2 regions of the Brachymonas sp. KE5 genome follow, and region 1 is predicted to be linked to the other one. Evidence: predicted binding sites of a transcription regulator. Region 1 holds the regulator's gene; the other holds the start of a gene.
What was found. Region 1 encodes NrdR, which represses ribonucleotide reductase genes. Its sites were predicted from a motif close to CACNANATNTNGTG; they were not measured.

Region 1 (8,534 bases):
AAGACGCGCAGGGTCTGCCCGTCCCAGTCCAGCACCGGTTGCCTGCTGCCGGCGCTGGGCAACATGGCATCCAGATCCACGCGCCACTGCGCCAGCGCCGTCTGCACTACCGCGATCTGGTCGCTGCGGCTTTGCGTGCCTTGCTGCGCCCGCACCATGGCGTCCAGCCCGCGCCAGCTCAGCAGGGCCACTAGCGCCAGAATGCCGATGGCCACCATCAGCTCGATCAGGGTGAAACCGCTCTGCCGGGCCGGGCTGGTCCGCAATACCGCTCGGCTCCGGTAGTGATGCAAGGCCGGCCGCACGTGCCGCAGACGCGCCGGACGATCAACAACCATCACAAACGCCCCATGATGGTCGACAGCCGGTACAGCGGCAGCGCACCCTTGTGCGTATGCGCATCCACGCGGCGGAAGTTGGGGTTGGGCGTGGGCATCACGGTGATCTTCACGGTAAGCTCCTCGCCGGCTTGGGGACAGGCCACTTCGCTGTCGCCCACCGGCGGAAACACCCTCGACAGCCGCATGGCCACCAACTGGTTCTCGGCACAGATCTGCGCCAGCAGCATGTCGCTCTGGCGCTGGCCATGGCTCACCAGCGCTTGCGTGGCCTGGCCGCCGGCAACCAGCGCAATCGCCACGATGGCCAGCGCGACCAGCACCTCGATCAGCGTAAAGCCGCCTTGCGCCGAACTGGCAGCAGTGGGCCCGCCTTGGCGGCTGTGATGGGACGACGGAGGCATGCGGCAAGGACTCATGGTGCCGGCCCTTCCACCACCGGCCGGAAGGGCCGGATGCCATCGGTGGCCACCGTGCGCCGCATCTGCGGCTTGCCGGCGATGGCGATGGTGAGCGTCTGCGCCGGCAATACCGGCTCCGGGCCCAGCACCAATTCGATGTTTTCCGAGCGCAGCGTCTGCGCCGTGCCGCCGGATAGCACCAGCGTCGGAGCCAGCCACTCGCGGGGCTGAGTGCTGGTTTCGGGCAGTCCGGCAAAGACAAAACCATCCCCCGCCGGTTGCCATCGCACCGGAATGCCGCTCGCGCGCGATTGCGCCCGCGCCGCTTCCAGCAGCGCTGCCAGCCGGTCTGCCTCGCGTTCGATGCGGGTGTGGTCGGAATCACGCAATGTCAGCGTGGCTCCGGCCGTGGCAATCGCCATGATGACCAGCACCACCAGCAATTCGATCAGGGTGAAGCCGCGCAGCCGCCTACGCGGCGCAGCTTGTGCCGATACGGACAATAAACGCCTGCGAGGCATGGGGCTCAATGCACGCGACATCGGAAAGAGCGCCGCTGCGCAGCAGCCGGCCATCAGTCGCTTACTGCCAGCTGCCGATATCCGCGTTGCTGCCTTCCCCGCCCGGCTGGCCGTCAGCGCCGAAGGACATCACATCCACTTCGCCCTTGATGCCGGGGTTGGCGTACTGGTAGTCCTTGCCCCAGGGGTCGGTGGGCAGCTTGTCCAGGTAGGGCTTCCAGTTGGCGGGCACGGGGGCGGCAGCAGGTTTGGTCACCAGCGCCTGCAGGCCCTGCTCGGCGCTGGGATAGCGCTGGTTGTCGAGCTTGTAAAGCTTGAGCGCCTGCATCAGGTTGTTGACATCGGTCTTGGCGGCCGTTACGCGCGCATCGTCGGCGCGGCCCAGCACGTTGGGCACCACCAGCGCGGCCAGCACGCCGATGATGACGAGCACCACCATCAGTTCGATCAGGGTAAAGCCGCGTTGGGCGCGGTGCTGGCGGCTGGAGCGGGAGATTCGGTCAGACATGGGAAGTGTTTTCAGTCAATCGGGATCGCAACCGGACAATGCTAGCGGCACTTTGGGGCAAAACAGTGACACGTGGCTTTTCTGCACAGGTCGCCGTATCACCTTGCCGCATAATGCGGCAATGTCTGCCTTGACCCTGCCTTCCTTTCCTGTCGCCGCGCTGCAAGGGCTGTCCCTGCGCGAGCGCTGGGGTGTCCGCCTGTTGTCACTGCTGGTCTGGTTGCTGGTGGCGGGTGCGCTGGCATTCTGGCTGCTCGGCTCGCGTGGTCAGGGCGGCGGGGTGAGCGCCCTGGTAGCAGATACCGCGCTGCATGCGGATGACCATTTGCTGGCACGGCTGCTGGGATATTCGGATGCCCCCCCGCCTGCGGAATCTGCCGAAGCTGCAGCCACCCCCGATGGCGGCAGCGGCCGCTTCGTGCTGCAGGGCGCCGTCGCCAACCAGTTCGGCACCGGCATTGCCGTGATTGCCGTGGATGGCCAGCCCGGGCGGCCGTTCCGCGCCGGGCAGGAGGTTGCCGATGGCTGGACGCTGGAGGCCGTGGGACGGCGCTCCGCACGCCTGCAGGCCAAGGGCGGGCGGGCGATGGAGCTGAGTTTTGCAGCTGCCGGAACCGGTGCCAATCTGGCAGGCGGTGTGCCGCCGCACGGATCTTCGGCCACGCCGGTGCAACCGGTCGCACCCCAGGTGCAGGTGGCACCGCAGCCGCTGCAAACACTGCCTTCCGCGCAGGGTGGCTCCCTGGCAGGCCGGTTCTCGCGCAACGCGGGACAGGCCAATGCCACGGTTCAGGCTACGGTCGGCGACGGTGCATCGGCCACGGTGCAGGCCACCACCTCCCAGGGCAACATCGGCGCCACGGGCGATGACGACGAACCGAGGCGCAGGGATGACTGATGCGGCCGGGCTTCCCTCAGCAGCCGTCGCAGCCATGGCGCACTGCCCGGAGGAGTTGCACTATCTGATCGAGCAGCAGGTCTGGGCGCGTATTGCGGACGGCGGCGTGGCCACGATCGGCATCACCTCGCTCGGCATCGCCCTGGCCGGCGATATCTACATGTGCCGGCCCAAGCGCGCCGGTTCCCTCGTGAAGCAGGGGGATTCGATCGCCGTGGTCGAACTGGCGAAATCCATCGTTGCCGTGCGTTCGCCCGTGACGGGTGAGGTGATCGAAGTCAATCCGCTGCTGGAAGAACAGCCCGAACTGGTGCACCGGCAGCCCTATGGCGATGGTTGGTTGGTGCGCATGCGATTGACGGATTGGGAGCACGACCAGCAGCACCTGCTGCATGGCCAAGCCGTGTTGCCCGCCATGCGCCACCATGCCTGGCTGCACCGCCTGGAGTTCTGACATGGGCTATGTGGATCATGCTGCCGACGGCATCGCCATCCTGCTCTGGGCCGCCAGTCCGGAGCAGCCGGAACTGCTGCACACGCCATTCTTCTTTGCCGCTGCGGCCGCAGCCATGGACGTTCCGGTAGAAATCTACTGCACGGCCGGCAGCGTGCGCCTGCTGGTGCCCGGCGTGGCGGAAGCGCTGCAGGCGCCCATGCACCAGAAGAATATCGCCAGCGCCATGCGCGAGGCAGTGGCCCTGGGTGCGCGCATCCTGGCATGCACCGACGCGCTGCGTGCCCACGCCATCGATCCGCATGGCCTGATCCCCGAATGCACTGGGCACGGCGGGGCGGTGCAGTTCATGGCGCGTGCGGCCAATCTGCGCTGGCGTACGCTGGTGTTCTGAATGGGCCCGATTTCCTGCTGGAACCGCGCGTTTCTTCCTTGAACAGGGCTCACGCCGGCTACCGCACGTCGGGTGCCCGTACGCCTTATTTCCTGACTTCATCCACCAGCGCGGTGAACTCGTCGATATCCTGGAAGCTGCGGTACACGCTGGCAAAGCGGATATAGGCCACCTTGTCCAGCTTCTTCAGTTCGCGCATCACCAGCTCGCCCAGCTGGTGGCTGGCGATTTCGCGCTCGCCCAGGGTGCGCAGCTTTTCCTCGATGCGGCTGATGGCGCCATCGACCTGCTCGGTGCTCACGCTGCGCTTGCGCAGCGCCAGCGCGAACGAGGCCTGCAGCTTGCGCTTGTCGTACTCCACGCGACGGCTGTCCTTCTTCACCACCACCGGCATGGTCACTTCGGCCCGTTCATAGGTGGTGAAGCGCTTTTCGCACTGGCCGCACTTGCGGCGACGGCGAATGGTATCGCCTTCCTCGGACAGGCGCGTTTCCACCACCTGGGTGTCGTTGTGGCCGCAGAAAGGGCATTTCATGGCAGTCTCCCGAAAAGAAAAAGCGCCTCGTGCCGCCATCTCCCCACAGGAAGCAGGCGGCGCCGAAGCGCCCTGGCATGCGCCAGCTTAGCCGTAAACCGGGAAGCGGCGGGTCAGCTCGGCCACCTTGGCGCGCACGGCTTCCAGGTTGGCTTCGTCACGCGGGTTGTCCAGCACGTCGGCGATCAGATTGGCCGTGATGCGGGTTTCTTCTTCCTTGAAGCCACGCGTGGTCAGGGCCGGGGTGCCGATACGCACGCCGCTGGTCACAAACGGCTTTTCGGGGTCGTTCGGGATGGCGTTCTTGTTGATCGTCATGTGGGCGGCGCCCAGCACGGCTTCGGCTTCCTTGCCGGTAATGCCCTTGCTGCGCAGGTCGACCAGCATCACGTGGCTTTCGGTACGGCCGCTGATGATGCGCAGGCCGCGCTGGGTCAGCGTCTCGGCCATCACCACGGCGTTTTTCGCGACCTGTTCCTGGTAGGCCTTGAACTCGGGGCTCAGCGCTTCCTTGAAGGCCACGGCCTTGGCGGCGATGACGTGCATCAGCGGGCCACCCTGCAGGCCCGGGAAGATGGCGCTGTTGATCGCCTTCTCGTGCTCGGCCTTCATCAGGATGATGCCGCCACGCGGGCCGCGCAGGCTCTTGTGCGTGGTGGAGGTGACCACGTCGGCGTGCGGCACCGGGTTGGGGTACACGCCTGCGGCGATCAGACCGGCGTAGTGGGCCATGTCCACCATGAAGATGGCGCCGACGTCCTTGGCAACCTTGGCGAAGCGCTCGAAGTCGATGCGCAGGCTGTAGGCGGAGGCACCGGCGATGATCAGCTTGGGCTTGCACTCATGGGCCTTGCGCTCCATGGCGTCGTAGTCGATTTCTTCCTTGTCGTTCAGGCCGTAGCTCACCACGTTGAACCACTTGCCGGACATGTTCAGCGCCATGCCGTGCGTCAGGTGGCCGCCTTCGGCCAGGCTCATGCCCATGATGGTATCGCCGGGCTTGAGGAAGGCCAGGAACACGGCCTCGTTGGCGGAGGCGCCGCAGTGCGGCTGCACGTTGGCGGCTTCGGCGCCAAACAGTTGCTTCACGCGGTCGATGGCCAGTTGCTCGGCCACGTCCACATATTCGCAGCCACCGTAGTAGCGCTTGCCCGGGTAGCCTTCGGCGTACTTGTTGGTGAGCTGGGTGCCCTGCGCGGCCATCACGGCCGGGGAGGCGTAGTTCTCGCTGGCGATCAGCTCGATGTGGTCTTCCTGGCGCTGGTTCTCGGCCTGGATGGCAGCCCACAGTTCGGGATCGGTTTGTTCAATCAGGATGTTGCGCTGATACATTGGCAGTCTTTCGTCAAAAGGAGATTGACCCCTGCGCGGGATGCGGCGTCAGGGCTGCCCAGGCGAACGGCAAAAGCATCGGTGCAGGCGCAAGCGCGGCTGCAGGCAATGGCGCACTCCCCCGTGGTGATGGCGCTGCGCATGCGGGTGGCATGGCGGCCGGATCCACGTCGGCATCAGGACAGGGCCTGATGCCTATCGCCAGTCGTGCACGGGCTCAAGTGTAGCGGAATCCGGCCTGCGCTTGAACCCTGAAGGGCCGGATGCGAAGCCGGTCTGCAACGAATTTATTTCAATTGCGTGGCGTGCCGGCGGCCCGTGAAAGGACCCTCCAGGGGCTCTTACTGCGCCTGCAGTTCCTGCGTGGTGGTGTCGGCGCGGCTGTCATTGCGCGCCAGTTCCAGGCGACGGGCGCCTTCGCCCTTCAGGTTGCTGGAGGCCAGGGCACGCTGTACCAGCGGTGCGCTGCCATCCACGGACGGCGTGCTGCGCTTGCTGAAGCTGGCCTGCATCGGCGCAGCGGCGATCTGCACGCGCTTGCGGCCATCGGCATTGTCGGCCTGGGGCTTGGCGGCTGCGGTCTTCACGCTGCTGGCTGCGGGCGTCTGCGGTTCTTTCACCGGAACCTGCGCGTTGGCGGCCACGGTGCGGCCCTGGGCCACAGCCTGGATGCGTGCGTATTCGGCCAGCACCTTGTCGCCATACCCCTGGTCGGACGGCAGATTGGCCGCGCCCACATAGTATTTGAGGCCACCGCGCAGCGAACCGGCGCGCGCAATGGTTTCCTTGAGTACCTTCACGCCTACGCGCAGGTTGCTCACCGGATCAAACGCGGCCAGGTTGCCGCCCAGATGGGCATACTTGTCCGAATGGATCTTGGTCATCACCTGCATCAGGCCCTGGGCGCCCACGGTGCTCTGGGCAAAGGGGTTGAAGCTGGATTCGATCGCCATGATCGCCAGAATCAGCGAGGGGTCGATCTTTTCCTGGCTGCCGACGGCAAAGGCTTCCTTTACCAGCAGGCCCACCGGCTCGGGAGCCACGCGGTATTTCTTGCTGATCCAGTAGGTGACGGCAGCCTGCTGGCGTGGCAGGTCGCCGGGATCGGTCGCCGGGAAGCGGCCCTCGGCTGCATTGGCCTGCATCACCGGCGTGGATTCGACCGCAGATGCTGCGCTGGCAAATGTGGCGGCCGCATCCTCCGGCAGGCTGTCGATGGAAGCCTGTCCGTTCTCGGCCGGTTGCAGCCAGCCCAGCACATGGGCGGCAGCGTCGTCGCGCAACTCGGGTTGGGCAGCCAGCACGCCGGCAGACAGCACGGCGCCAATGCCCACCAGAGCCATGCTGCTGTGGGTGACCGTGAAGAATGCGCGCCCCAGCTTGCGCAGCGGGTGCTTCCAGGAAGTCATGTCACCGGCATCCGAGCGGGAGGCCAGGGTGGAATCAGGGGTTGTGGAGACGGCGGTCAAGCGCGGATCCTCGGTAATCCATCGTCCAACCCACGGACGCGGATGCTGATCGGGTTGCGGGCGGACTGCGGTGCCGGTTCTGCAGCAGGGCTGCGGGGCTTCACTATCTCAAGTGGCTGGCCAGCGGCACATGGGTTCTTCAGTGCAAGGTGTCCGCCTGCACGGGCGCAAGCCGATGAAAAAATAGGCAATGCGCAGAATCAGCGAATTCTAGAAAGGCCGCTAATTACCGGTCAAGCATTAACAACACAAACATTATTACTTTCAGGAATGATTTGGCGCTCTGGATGGCCATGATTGGCCGGGTTTTCCCCATGTTTCGGGCCGCAGTTGCGGGAGTTGTCGGGCCCTGTTTCCATGCGGTTTGCCTCTGGTGAGACGTTCCGCAGGCAAAACTTGCAAGAAATGTAATGTTTGGTATCGCGCAACGTGTTCCGGGGTGCCGGTTTCTGCGTCTGTCTTTCGGCTCCGGAGCGTTGGCGGATGACAACACCATGAAAAACCGGGCAAAATAGTCCCGATGCCGTCGTGCGCGGCATTTTCCATTTCCGGAACGACACAAACGACTACTGACATGATCCGCTTTCCACTATTTGGAGCCGGCCCCGAAGCCGAATCCAATGATTCCACCCCCGCAGGGGGCCCGGAAGCCAGCGCTTCCTCCTCCACTTCCGGCCGCCAGTCCGCGCATCCGCTCGATGCCCTGACCGGGGGCGTGTTCTCCGCCGCCACGTCGGGCGAGCGCGCCGCCCGCGTGCGTGCCTGGCTCGCCACCGAGCCCGAGCTGGCCAACATGCAGGAAGTCTTCAAGGAACTGAGCGCGCGCGACAAGGGCGCGGCCAAGGCGCTGCGCGAGAAGCTGGACGAAATCAAGCGCAGCAAGGGCCAGGAACTGCTGGCAGCCGAGTGGGGCACCAAGGCCGAGCAACTGTTGCAGACGGCCAAGCTCAATATTGCCGATGCCATGGCGTGGCAGCGGGATGCTGCCAAGGCCGGCGCACCGCTGAGCAAGGAGCCGCTGGCCAGTCTCAAGCTGCAGCTGGCTGAGCGCATCAAGACCATCGAGGACCTGCAGACCCGCGTGCAGGTGCACCGCGAAGCCGCCGTGTTGCTGGCGCAGCGCATCGAGGTGCTGTCCACCAAGAGCTGGAAGGAGGCCGATGCCGCCGAAGCCAGCCTGAATGCCGATGTGGCGCACTGGCGCGAGCAGGCGCAGGCGCTGCAGCAGGATGCCGCCTGGCAGAGCGTCGATCCCAAGCATGTGACGCAACTGGAAAGCGCAATTGAACAATTGCAGCTGGTGGTGCGTGCCTTCGAGGATGCGCTGGGCCAGACCCGTGCCGCTGTCGAGGATGCTTCCCGTCCGCTGCCTCCGGTACCTGTATGGGCCGACGAACTGCGCGTGCTGCGTGGCGAGGACGTGGCGCCTGCCGAGGCTGCGGAGCCGGCGGGCGAACCGGCAGCACTCAAGGACCCGGCCCAGGCCCAGCGCCGTGCCGATGCCGAAGCTGCCGTACAGGCCGCTGTCGCCGCTCTGGAGCAGGAGTTGGTGAGCGGCCACAGCAAGGCCAGCGTCGCTGCGGCGCAGGCGTTGCGCAATGCCCTCAAGGAGCATCGCAAGCAGGTTGGCGCCGAGCTGGAAGGAAAGGCACATGCAGTGCTGGCTTCTGCCGGCGAACTGGAA
Region 2 (8,534 bases), 770 kb from region 1:
TTCTTGCTGTCATAGACCACGTTGCCTTTTTCGTCCTTCTTCATGAAGGGCTTGCCATCCTTGAGCTGGCCGGCCTTCTGCCAGTCCCAGGTCATCTTGGTGGCGATGCCGCCGCGGGCCATGGCCGGCACGTGGCAGGTCTGGCAGGCGAGCTTGTTGCTGTGGTTGTTCAGGCGCTGTGCGTCGAGCAGGCTTTCCTTGTGCGGCTTGTCGCCGTGGCAGGACTGGCAGGTGGCAGCGTTGCGGCCGCTCATGCCGTCACCGCGGATGCGGGCGCCGTGCGGGTCGGAGGCCGTCATGTTGATGCGGCTGCCGGCAATCGCGTGCGAGTCGGCCTGGTGGCAGGTGGCGCACTGGAAGCCCTGGCCGCCCTTGGCCTTGCTGGCCATGTGCACATCGAGCGCCTTGTCGGCCTTGTTCAGCGAAGTGTCCAGATCACCGTGCTTGACGCCGTCACCACCGCCGCCCAGGAAGTGGCAGCTGCCGCAGGTGCGGTTGCTGGTCTTGCCCACATGCTGGGCCACCAGGGCCAGGTCCACCGGTTCGATGAACTTGCCGGAGCCGGGCGGGTTTTCGGTGCGCACCACCGGCACTTCACCACCGGTGCCGGGCATCTTCTTGTAGCCGCCCAGGGTGTTGTGGCAGACCAGGCAGTCGACCTTGCTCTGGTCCTTGAAGTCGAAATTCTTGTCCTTCCAGCCATAGCCGATGTGGCACCCCTGGCACAGCGGCTCGTTGGAGCGGTTGCCGATGCAGAAACCGTTGAGCATGGTCTTCTTGCCCAGCACCTGGCCGGTATCGGGGTTGGTGTAGTCCCAGGTCCAGTGGCGCGTGCCCATGACCTGCGTGGCGGCCTCGGTGTGGCAGCTCAGGCAGACCTTGGTTACTTCGGAACCGCTGGCGAAGGGGCCCTGCAGCTCCTTGAACTTGGTGTGGTCAGCCGTGCCCTTGGTGGGCATCTTGATGTTGGGGGCAGCCTTCCAGGTGCCTGAAGCGGCAGAGGCCGGCGCAACCGCAGCCGATGCCGGCGTGGCCGCGACGGAGGCCGGCTGGCTGGCAGGTGCGACCTTGGGCGCAGCGCTGGCAGCGGCGCTGGCGGGCTGCTGTGCCTGCAGGCCCGGTGCGGCCACCAGGGCAAACAGCAGTCCCAGCAGCGGCAGGCTGCGCTTGGGCTGCAGGAAGCGGGAAACCGGCTGGCCGGGCCCCTCCTGGCGGAGTGCCCGGCTGCTGCGCGCTGCCGAGGCGCGCCAGGCCGAGAGAGTGGCTGAAAGTCTGGATGGCATATGGCACCTGTTCCTTTACTGAACCGCTTTCCGCATCCACGGAAAGCCGAACCTCATCAGAAGTTGGAACGCCTGCACATGCATCCGGCACCCAGTGATCTGTCGCACACACTACTGCAGGTGTACCGCTTTCACAGGTTCCAGTATGCCAGCCGGAAGCAACCTTTTGGGTGTAACCCACGGTTTACCAAAAAATATTTTTACATTTTATAAACCATTTGCTTACAAAGGGTATTCCCGGCGTTGTGTTTTGTGCGCAAACGGGCAGAAAGCCCGCGCTGTGCCATGCTTTCCCCACTAATTCAGTGCGGAATCAAGCGACCCGAGGCTTGCCATGGGGCAAAGACCGGGCCGTCAAGAGACTTTCATTCCCTTGTCACAAGGATGCATTCTTTTGTATATCAGGTATTAACGGCACGTTCCAGTGCATCGATGAACAGCGCCGCCACGTTGCACTGCATCTGGTCGTTGATTTCCTGGAAGCAGGTGGGGCTGGTCACGTTGATCTCGGTGACTCTGGTGCCGATGATGTCCAACCCGATCAGCAGCAGGCCGCGCGGTGCCAGTTCCCGCCCGATGGCGCGTGCCGTAGCCATGTCGGCCTCGGTCACCGGCTCGGCCACGCCCTTGCCGCCGGCGGCCAGGTTGCCGCGCACTTCGCCCCCTTGCGGAATGCGCGCCAGGCAGAACGGCACCGGCTCGCCATCGATGATCAGCACGCGCTTGTCGCCCTCGGCGATCTCGGGCAGGAATTTCTGCACCATCAGCGTACGCGTGCCGCCCTGATTCAGGGTATCGATGATGCTGCCGAGGTTCAGGCCGTCGGCACCCACGCGGAAGATGCCCATGCCGCCCATGCCGTCCAGCGGCTTGAGGATGATGTCCCTGTGCTCGGCATGGAAGGCGCGCACGTCCGCCTCGCGCCGCGTGACCAGCGTCGGTGCAATGAATTGCTCGAACTCGAGAATGGCCAGCTTCTCGGAGTGTTCGCGCAGTGCCTGCGGCTTGTTGAATACGCGCGCGCCCTCGCGCTCGGCCTGGCTCAGCAGGTGCGTGCAGTAGAAGAATTCGCTGTCGAAGGGCGGATCCTTGCGCATCAGCACCGCGTCGAAGTCGCGCAGCGCCGCCCGGCGCCGCTCGCTGCCCGACTGCACGGAACGGAACCACTGTGGCCGCTCTCCGGTCAGGATGATGTCGCGCACCGCGCCCGTGACCAGGCCGGCCGACCTGGCCGAGTGCGCGCTCCAGTGCAGGTCGCGCGGCTCGCACACGCTGATGCGGTGCCCGCGCGCCTGCGCCTCGCGCATCATGGCAAAAGTGGTGTCCTTGTAGATGACGAAGGACTCGATGGGATCGACAACGAAAAGCAGGTTCATGCCTGCAGTTTACGCGGAGCTTTGCCCTGCAGGCAGACAAGGGGTTTCCCTTTTTGCTGCAAGCGTTCGGTACCCGGCAATGATTTCCATGTGACAAAGTTTGATTTCGATCAATACCACATCTAGTGTTTGATATCTATCATCCACCACACATATAGTGTTCAGGTGGAAATCATGGAGATCACAACCCCGACCACACTGCCCGCGGCAGTGATTCAGCGCAACGGCCAGAGCGCTGTTTTTGATGCCGCTCGCATCCGCTCGGCGCTGCAGCGCGCCGGCACTGCCAGCGGCGAATACGGCGCGGACGAAGCCGCCCTGCTGGCCGCCCAGGCCGTCAAGGTACTGGCGCACCGCTTTGCCGGCCAGAGCCCGCAGATCGAGCAGATCCAGGATGTGGTGGAGCAAACCCTGATTGCCGCCAACCAACTCGCCACCGCCCGCGCCTACATGACCTACCGCCAGCAGCACGCCACCCTGCGCGCCGACCGCGAAACCCTGGTGCATGTGGAAAGCTCCATCAACGAATACCTCACGCGGGCCGACTGGCGCGTCAACGCCAATGCCAACCAGGGCTACTCGCTGGGCGGGCTGATCCTCAACGTGTCGGGCAAGGTCACGGCCAATTACTGGCTGTCGCACGTCTATCCGCCCGAGATCGGCCAGGCGCACCGCGATGGCGACTTCCACATCCACGATCTGGACATGCTCAGCGGCTACTGCGCCGGCTGGTCGCTGCGCACGCTGCTGCACGAAGGCCTGAACGGCGTGCCGGGCAAGGTGGAGTCGGCGCCGCCGCGACACATGTCTTCGGCGGTGGGGCAGATCGTCAACTTCCTCGGCACGTTGCAGAACGAATGGGCGGGCGCGCAGGCGTTTTCCTCCTTCGACACGTACATGGCACCCTTCATCCGCAAGGACGCCATGTCGTACGCCGAGGTACGGCAGTGCCTGCAGGAGCTGATCTACAACCTCAACGTGCCCTCGCGCTGGGGCACGCAGACGCCATTCACCAACCTCACCTTCGACTGGACCTGCCCGGAAGACCTGCGCGGGCAGATCCCCGTGATCGGCGGCGAAGAGATGCCCTTCAGCTATGGCGAGCTGCAGGTCGAGATGGACATGATCAACCGGGCCTACATGGACGTGATGATGACCGGCGACGCCAAGGGCCGCGCCTTCACCTTCCCGATCCCGACCTACAACATCACGCCGGACTTCCCGTGGGAAAGCGAGAACGCCGGGCGCCTGTTCGAGATGACGGCCAAGTACGGCCTGCCCTACTTCCAGAACTTCATCAACTCCGAACTTTCGCCCAACATGGTGCGCTCCATGTGCTGCCGCCTGCAGCTGGACCTGCGCGAGCTGCTCAAGCGCGGCAACGGTCTGTTCGGCAGCGCGGAGCAGACCGGCAGCATCGGCGTGGTCACCGTCAACTGTGCACGCCTGGGCCTGCTGCACGCGGGCGACGAGCCGGCCTTGCTGGCCGCGCTGGACCGCCTGCTGGAGCTGGGCTGCCAGAGCCTGGAAATCAAGCGCAAGCTGATCCAGCGCCTGATGGACCAGGGTTTGTTCCCCTACAGCAAGCGCTACCTGGGCACGCTGCGCAACGACTTCTCCACGCTGGGCGTGAACGGCATCAACGAGATGGTGCGCAACTTCACGCAGGATGCGCACGACATCACCAGCCCCTGGGGCCACGACTTCGCCCTGCGCCTGCTCGACCATGTGCGTGCGCGCATCGTCAGCTTCCAGGAGCGAACCGGCCATCTCTACAACCTCGAGGCCACACCAGCCGAAGGCACCACTTACCGCTTTGCGCGCGAGGACCGCAAGCGCTGGCCCCAGATCCTGCAGGCCGGCACGCCCGAGCAGCCGTACTACACCAACTCCTCGCAACTGCCGGTCGGCTTTACCGACGATCCGTTCGAGGCGCTGTCCCGGCAGGAGGCGCTGCAGTCGCGCTACACCGGCGGCACCGTGCTGCATCTGTACATGGGCGAGCGCCTGTCCAGCGGCGAGGCTTGCCGCGAACTGGTGCGCCGCGCCCTCACGCGCTTTCGCCTGCCCTACATCACCGTCACGCCTACCTTCTCTATCTGCCCGGTGCATGGCTATCTGGCCGGCGAACATGCATTCTGTCCGAAGTGCGATGCCGAGCGGCTGGCGGAGAAACGCAAGCGTCTACAGGAAACGGAAGCACTGCCTGATGCCTGATGCCTGATGCCTGATGCCTGATGCCTGATGCCTCAGGCCGACTACCGGCTGCGGGTTTCAGCTGTAGACCCGTTGCCTTGCATACCGCCCTCTTTTATCCACCCCCAAAGAAAGGACCTCCCATGTCTCACACCTCCACCTTGTCCGCCCCAACCGTCCAGCTGGAAGACCACGAGCGCCAGCCCTGCGAGGTCTGGACCCGCGTGATGGGCTACCACCGTCCCGTGGCCAGCTTCAACATCGGCAAGCAGGGGGAGCATGGCGAGCGCCGCTTCTTTGCCGAAGCCACTGCCCGTAGCTCCACGCATGCGGATTGAGCTGCACATACCGGCTTGCCCGGGCACGGTTCCGGCAACGGCGCTGCGTCTGGGCGGCCTCACGCCGCTGACCACGATCGACTTTCCGGGCCGGCTGGCCGCGGTGCTGTACTGCCAGGGCTGCCCCTGGCGCTGCAGCTATTGCCACAACCCGGAACTGCTCCCTGCCGACACGCCGGCGCAGCTATCCTGGAGCGATGCCCTCGGCTTTCTGCAGCAACGCCTGGGCCTGCTCGACGGTGTCGTGTTTTCGGGCGGCGAGCCGACGCTGCAGGCAGCCCTGCCCGCGGCGCTGCAAGCCTGCCGAGAGCTCGGCCTGCAGACCGGGCTGCATACTGGCGGCATGTATCTGCCGCGGCTGGTCACTGCCTTGCCCCTGCTGGACTGGGTGGGCCTGGACATCAAGGCGCTGCCCGCGCGCTACGCTTTCCTCACCGCCACGCCCGCCAGCGGCAGCAAACCCTGGGAAGCGCTGGACTGGCTGCTGGCCAGCGGCATCGACCATGAGGTGCGCACCACCTGGCATGCCGGCCTGTTTGATGTGGAAGAGCTGCTGCAACTGGCCCGCGCCCTCTCGGACCGTGGCGTGCAGCAATGGGCGCTGCAGGAGTGCCGCAGTGCCGACGCACCCCTCTGGACCTTGCAGGACGAGCAGCTGGCCGAGCTCAACACCCTGTTCGCGCGTTTTACGCTACGGCGTTAAGTGCGCATGGGAGACAGTCTGGCCAGCAAGCAAGGTCAGACCCGGCGCCGCGGCGCGTAATCCTGGATCAGCAGCGCCACCACCCCGGCCACCACACCCCAGAAGGCCGAACCCACACCCAGCAGCTCCACGCCGCTCAGCGTGACCAGAAAGGTGATCACAGCCACCTCGCGATGGCTCTGCTGGTCCAGCGCCAGCATCAGGCTGGTGCCAATGGTCGAGAGCAGCGCCAGGCCGGCAATCGCCTGCACCAGTTGCTCCGGAAACGCCACCAGCAGCCCCGTCACCGCCACGCCGAAAATCCCGATCACCAGCATCCACAGCCCCCACACGACAGCGGCCATGTAGCGCTTGGCCGGATCCGGATGCGCCTCCGGCCCCATGCAGATCGAGGCGGTGATGGCGCTCAGGTTGAGCGCATAGCCGCCCAGCGGCGCCAGAATCAGCGAAGCGAAGCCGGTCATGGTGATCAGTGGCGACACCGGCATGTCGTAGCCGGCCGCACGGATCGCCGCCACGCCCGGCAGGTTCTGCGAGGCCATGGTGACAATGAACAGCGGCAGCGCCAGGCTGACGATGGCCTGCAGGCCGAACTGCGGATAGGTGAATACCGGCTGCGCCAGTCCGATGTGCACCGAGGACCAGTCCAGCATGCCGCGCAATGCCGCATACGCCACACCCGCCAGCAGCGTCCAGACCACCGCATAGCGCGGGCTGAAGCGCTTGCCCGCCAGATACACCAGCAGCATGGTCACCACCAGCCCTCGCTCGGTGCCGGCCGCGCTGAAGGCCTGCATGGAAAAGCGCGCCAGCACCCCGGCCAGCAGCGCCGCCGCCACCGCCAGCGGAATGCGGTGCATGATGCGCTCGAACCAGCCGCTCACGCCGGACAGCGTGATCAGCAGCGAACTGACGATGAAGGCGCCCACCGCATCGGCGATATGGAACTGGCCCCCGGCCGCCGCCGTGGCCAGCACCACCGCACCGGGGGTGGACCAGGCAATCATCACCGGCTTGCGCATCCACAGCGAGGGCAGCAGGCTGGTCAGGCCGCAGCCAATGCACAGCGCCCAGATCCAGGACGAAATCTCACCCTGCGTGGCGCCGAAGCCGCGCGCCGCGCTGAAGACGATGGCGATCGAACTGGTGAAGCCCACCAGCGTCGCGACAAAGCCCGCCGTAAAGGCGGTCACGGAAAGATCAGCCCACCACTGGCGTGGCGAGAGGTTGCTGGCCCATTGCATAAGGAGTCGATTCTGCGTGCGCCGGCGGAACCTTCCGCCGGGTAAACGTGCATTGTGACAGAACGTAGCCCGCAGGCGAATCTGTCCTTTTACTTAGCCCAGTTTCTGCTTGAGCAGCTGGTTCACCTGCCCCGGATTGGCCTTGCCCTTGCTCGCCTTCATCACCTGGCCGACCAGCGCGTTGAAGGCCTTATCCTTGCCGGCCTTGTACTGTTCGACGTTGCCCGGGTTGGCGGCAATCACCTCGTCAATGATCTTCTCCAGCGCACCGGTGTCGTTCATCTGCTTGAGGCCCTTGGCCTCAATGGTGGCATCCACGTCGGCGGATTCACCGGTCCACAGCGCCTCGAACACCTGCCGGCCGGCGGCGTTGCTGATGGTGCCATCGGCAATGCGCTGGATCAGCTTGGCCAGCTGCTCGCTGCCGACCGGGCTCTGCGTCACGTCCTTCTCGTCCGCATTCAGGCGGCGCGAGAGTTCGCCCATGACCCAGTTGCTGCTCAGCTTGGGCTGGCCGCTGGCCTTGGCGGTGTCTTCGAAGTAGGCGGCCACCTCGCGGCTCAGCGTGAGCTGGCTGGCGTCGTATTCGGGCAGGCCGTAGTCGGCCACGAAGCGCGTCGCCATGGCGCGCGGCAACTCGGGCATTTCGCCCTTCACCTGCTCCACCCAGTCGCGCGCGATCAGCAGCGGCGGCAGGTCGGGGTCGGGGAAGTAGCGGTAGTCGGCTGCGTCTTCCTTGGTGCGCATGGCGCGCGTTTCGCCAGTATCCGGATCGAACAGCACGGTGGCCTGCTGGATCGCGTGGCCGTCCTCGATCTGCTCGATCTGCCAGCGGATCTCGTAGTCGATCGCCTGCTGCATGAACTTGAAGCTGTTCAGGTTCTTGATCTCGCGGCGCGTGCCCAGCGGCGCGCCCGGCTTGCGCACGCTGACGTTGGCGTCGCAGCGGAACGAGCCTTCCTGCATGTTGCCGTCGCAGATGCCGATCCAGGTCACGATCTTGTGCAGCTCCCTGGCATAGGCCACAGCCTCTTCGGTGCTGCGCATGTCGGGCTCGGTCACGATCTCGAGCAGCGGCGTGCCGGCGCGGTTCAGATCGATGCCGCTCTGCCCATGGAAGTCCTCGTGCAGCGACTTTCCTGCGTCCTCTTCCAGGTGCGCGCGCACCAGGCGCACGGTGTGCGGCTCGTCGCCCACGTAGAAGCGGACTTCCCCGCCCTGCACCACCGGAATCTCGAACTGGCTGATCTGGTAGCCCTTGGGCAGATCGGGGTAGAAGTAGTTCTTGCGCGCAAAGATGCTGCGCGGCGCGATGTGCGAGCCCACGGCCAGGCCGAAGCGGATGGCGCGATCGACCGCGGCGCGGTTCATCACCGGCAGCGTGCCGGGCAGCG

Region 2: a site for NrdR is predicted at 2,774-2,787, ahead of ACX36O_RS00655 (ribonucleoside triphosphate reductase). Genes of this name have one in related genera too.

Annotation. Positions count from the first base shown of each region.
Region 1 covers NZ_CM173463.1:886,917-895,450, forward strand. Annotated here, with positions in the region: gene ACX36O_RS04200 (PulJ/GspJ family protein) at 1-266, opposite strand, end outside; gene gspI (type II secretion system minor pseudopilin GspI) at 338-742, opposite strand; gene ACX36O_RS04210 (prepilin-type N-terminal cleavage/methylation domain-containing protein) at 754-1,260, opposite strand; gene gspG (type II secretion system major pseudopilin GspG) at 1,322-1,768, opposite strand; gene ACX36O_RS04220 (type II secretion system protein N) at 1,890-2,666, shown strand; gene ACX36O_RS04225 (glycine cleavage system protein H) at 2,701-3,120, shown strand; gene ACX36O_RS04230 (DsrE family protein) at 3,122-3,514, shown strand; gene nrdR (transcriptional regulator NrdR) at 3,600-4,049, opposite strand; gene glyA (serine hydroxymethyltransferase) at 4,137-5,381, opposite strand; gene ACX36O_RS04245 (lytic transglycosylase domain-containing protein) at 5,723-6,790, opposite strand; gene ACX36O_RS04250 (DUF349 domain-containing protein) at 7,425-8,534, shown strand, end outside.
Region 2 covers NZ_CM173463.1:117,944-126,477, reverse strand. Annotated here, with positions in the region: gene ACX36O_RS00665 (tetrathionate reductase family octaheme c-type cytochrome) at 1-1,283, opposite strand, end outside; gene gshB (glutathione synthase) at 1,685-2,659, opposite strand; gene ACX36O_RS00655 (ribonucleoside triphosphate reductase) at 2,834-4,876, shown strand; gene nrdD (anaerobic ribonucleoside-triphosphate reductase) at 4,999-5,193, shown strand; gene ACX36O_RS00645 (anaerobic ribonucleoside-triphosphate reductase activating protein) at 5,183-5,896, shown strand; gene ACX36O_RS00640 (benzoate/H(+) symporter BenE family transporter) at 5,932-7,140, opposite strand; gene gatB (Asp-tRNA(Asn)/Glu-tRNA(Gln) amidotransferase subunit GatB) at 7,234-8,534, opposite strand, start outside.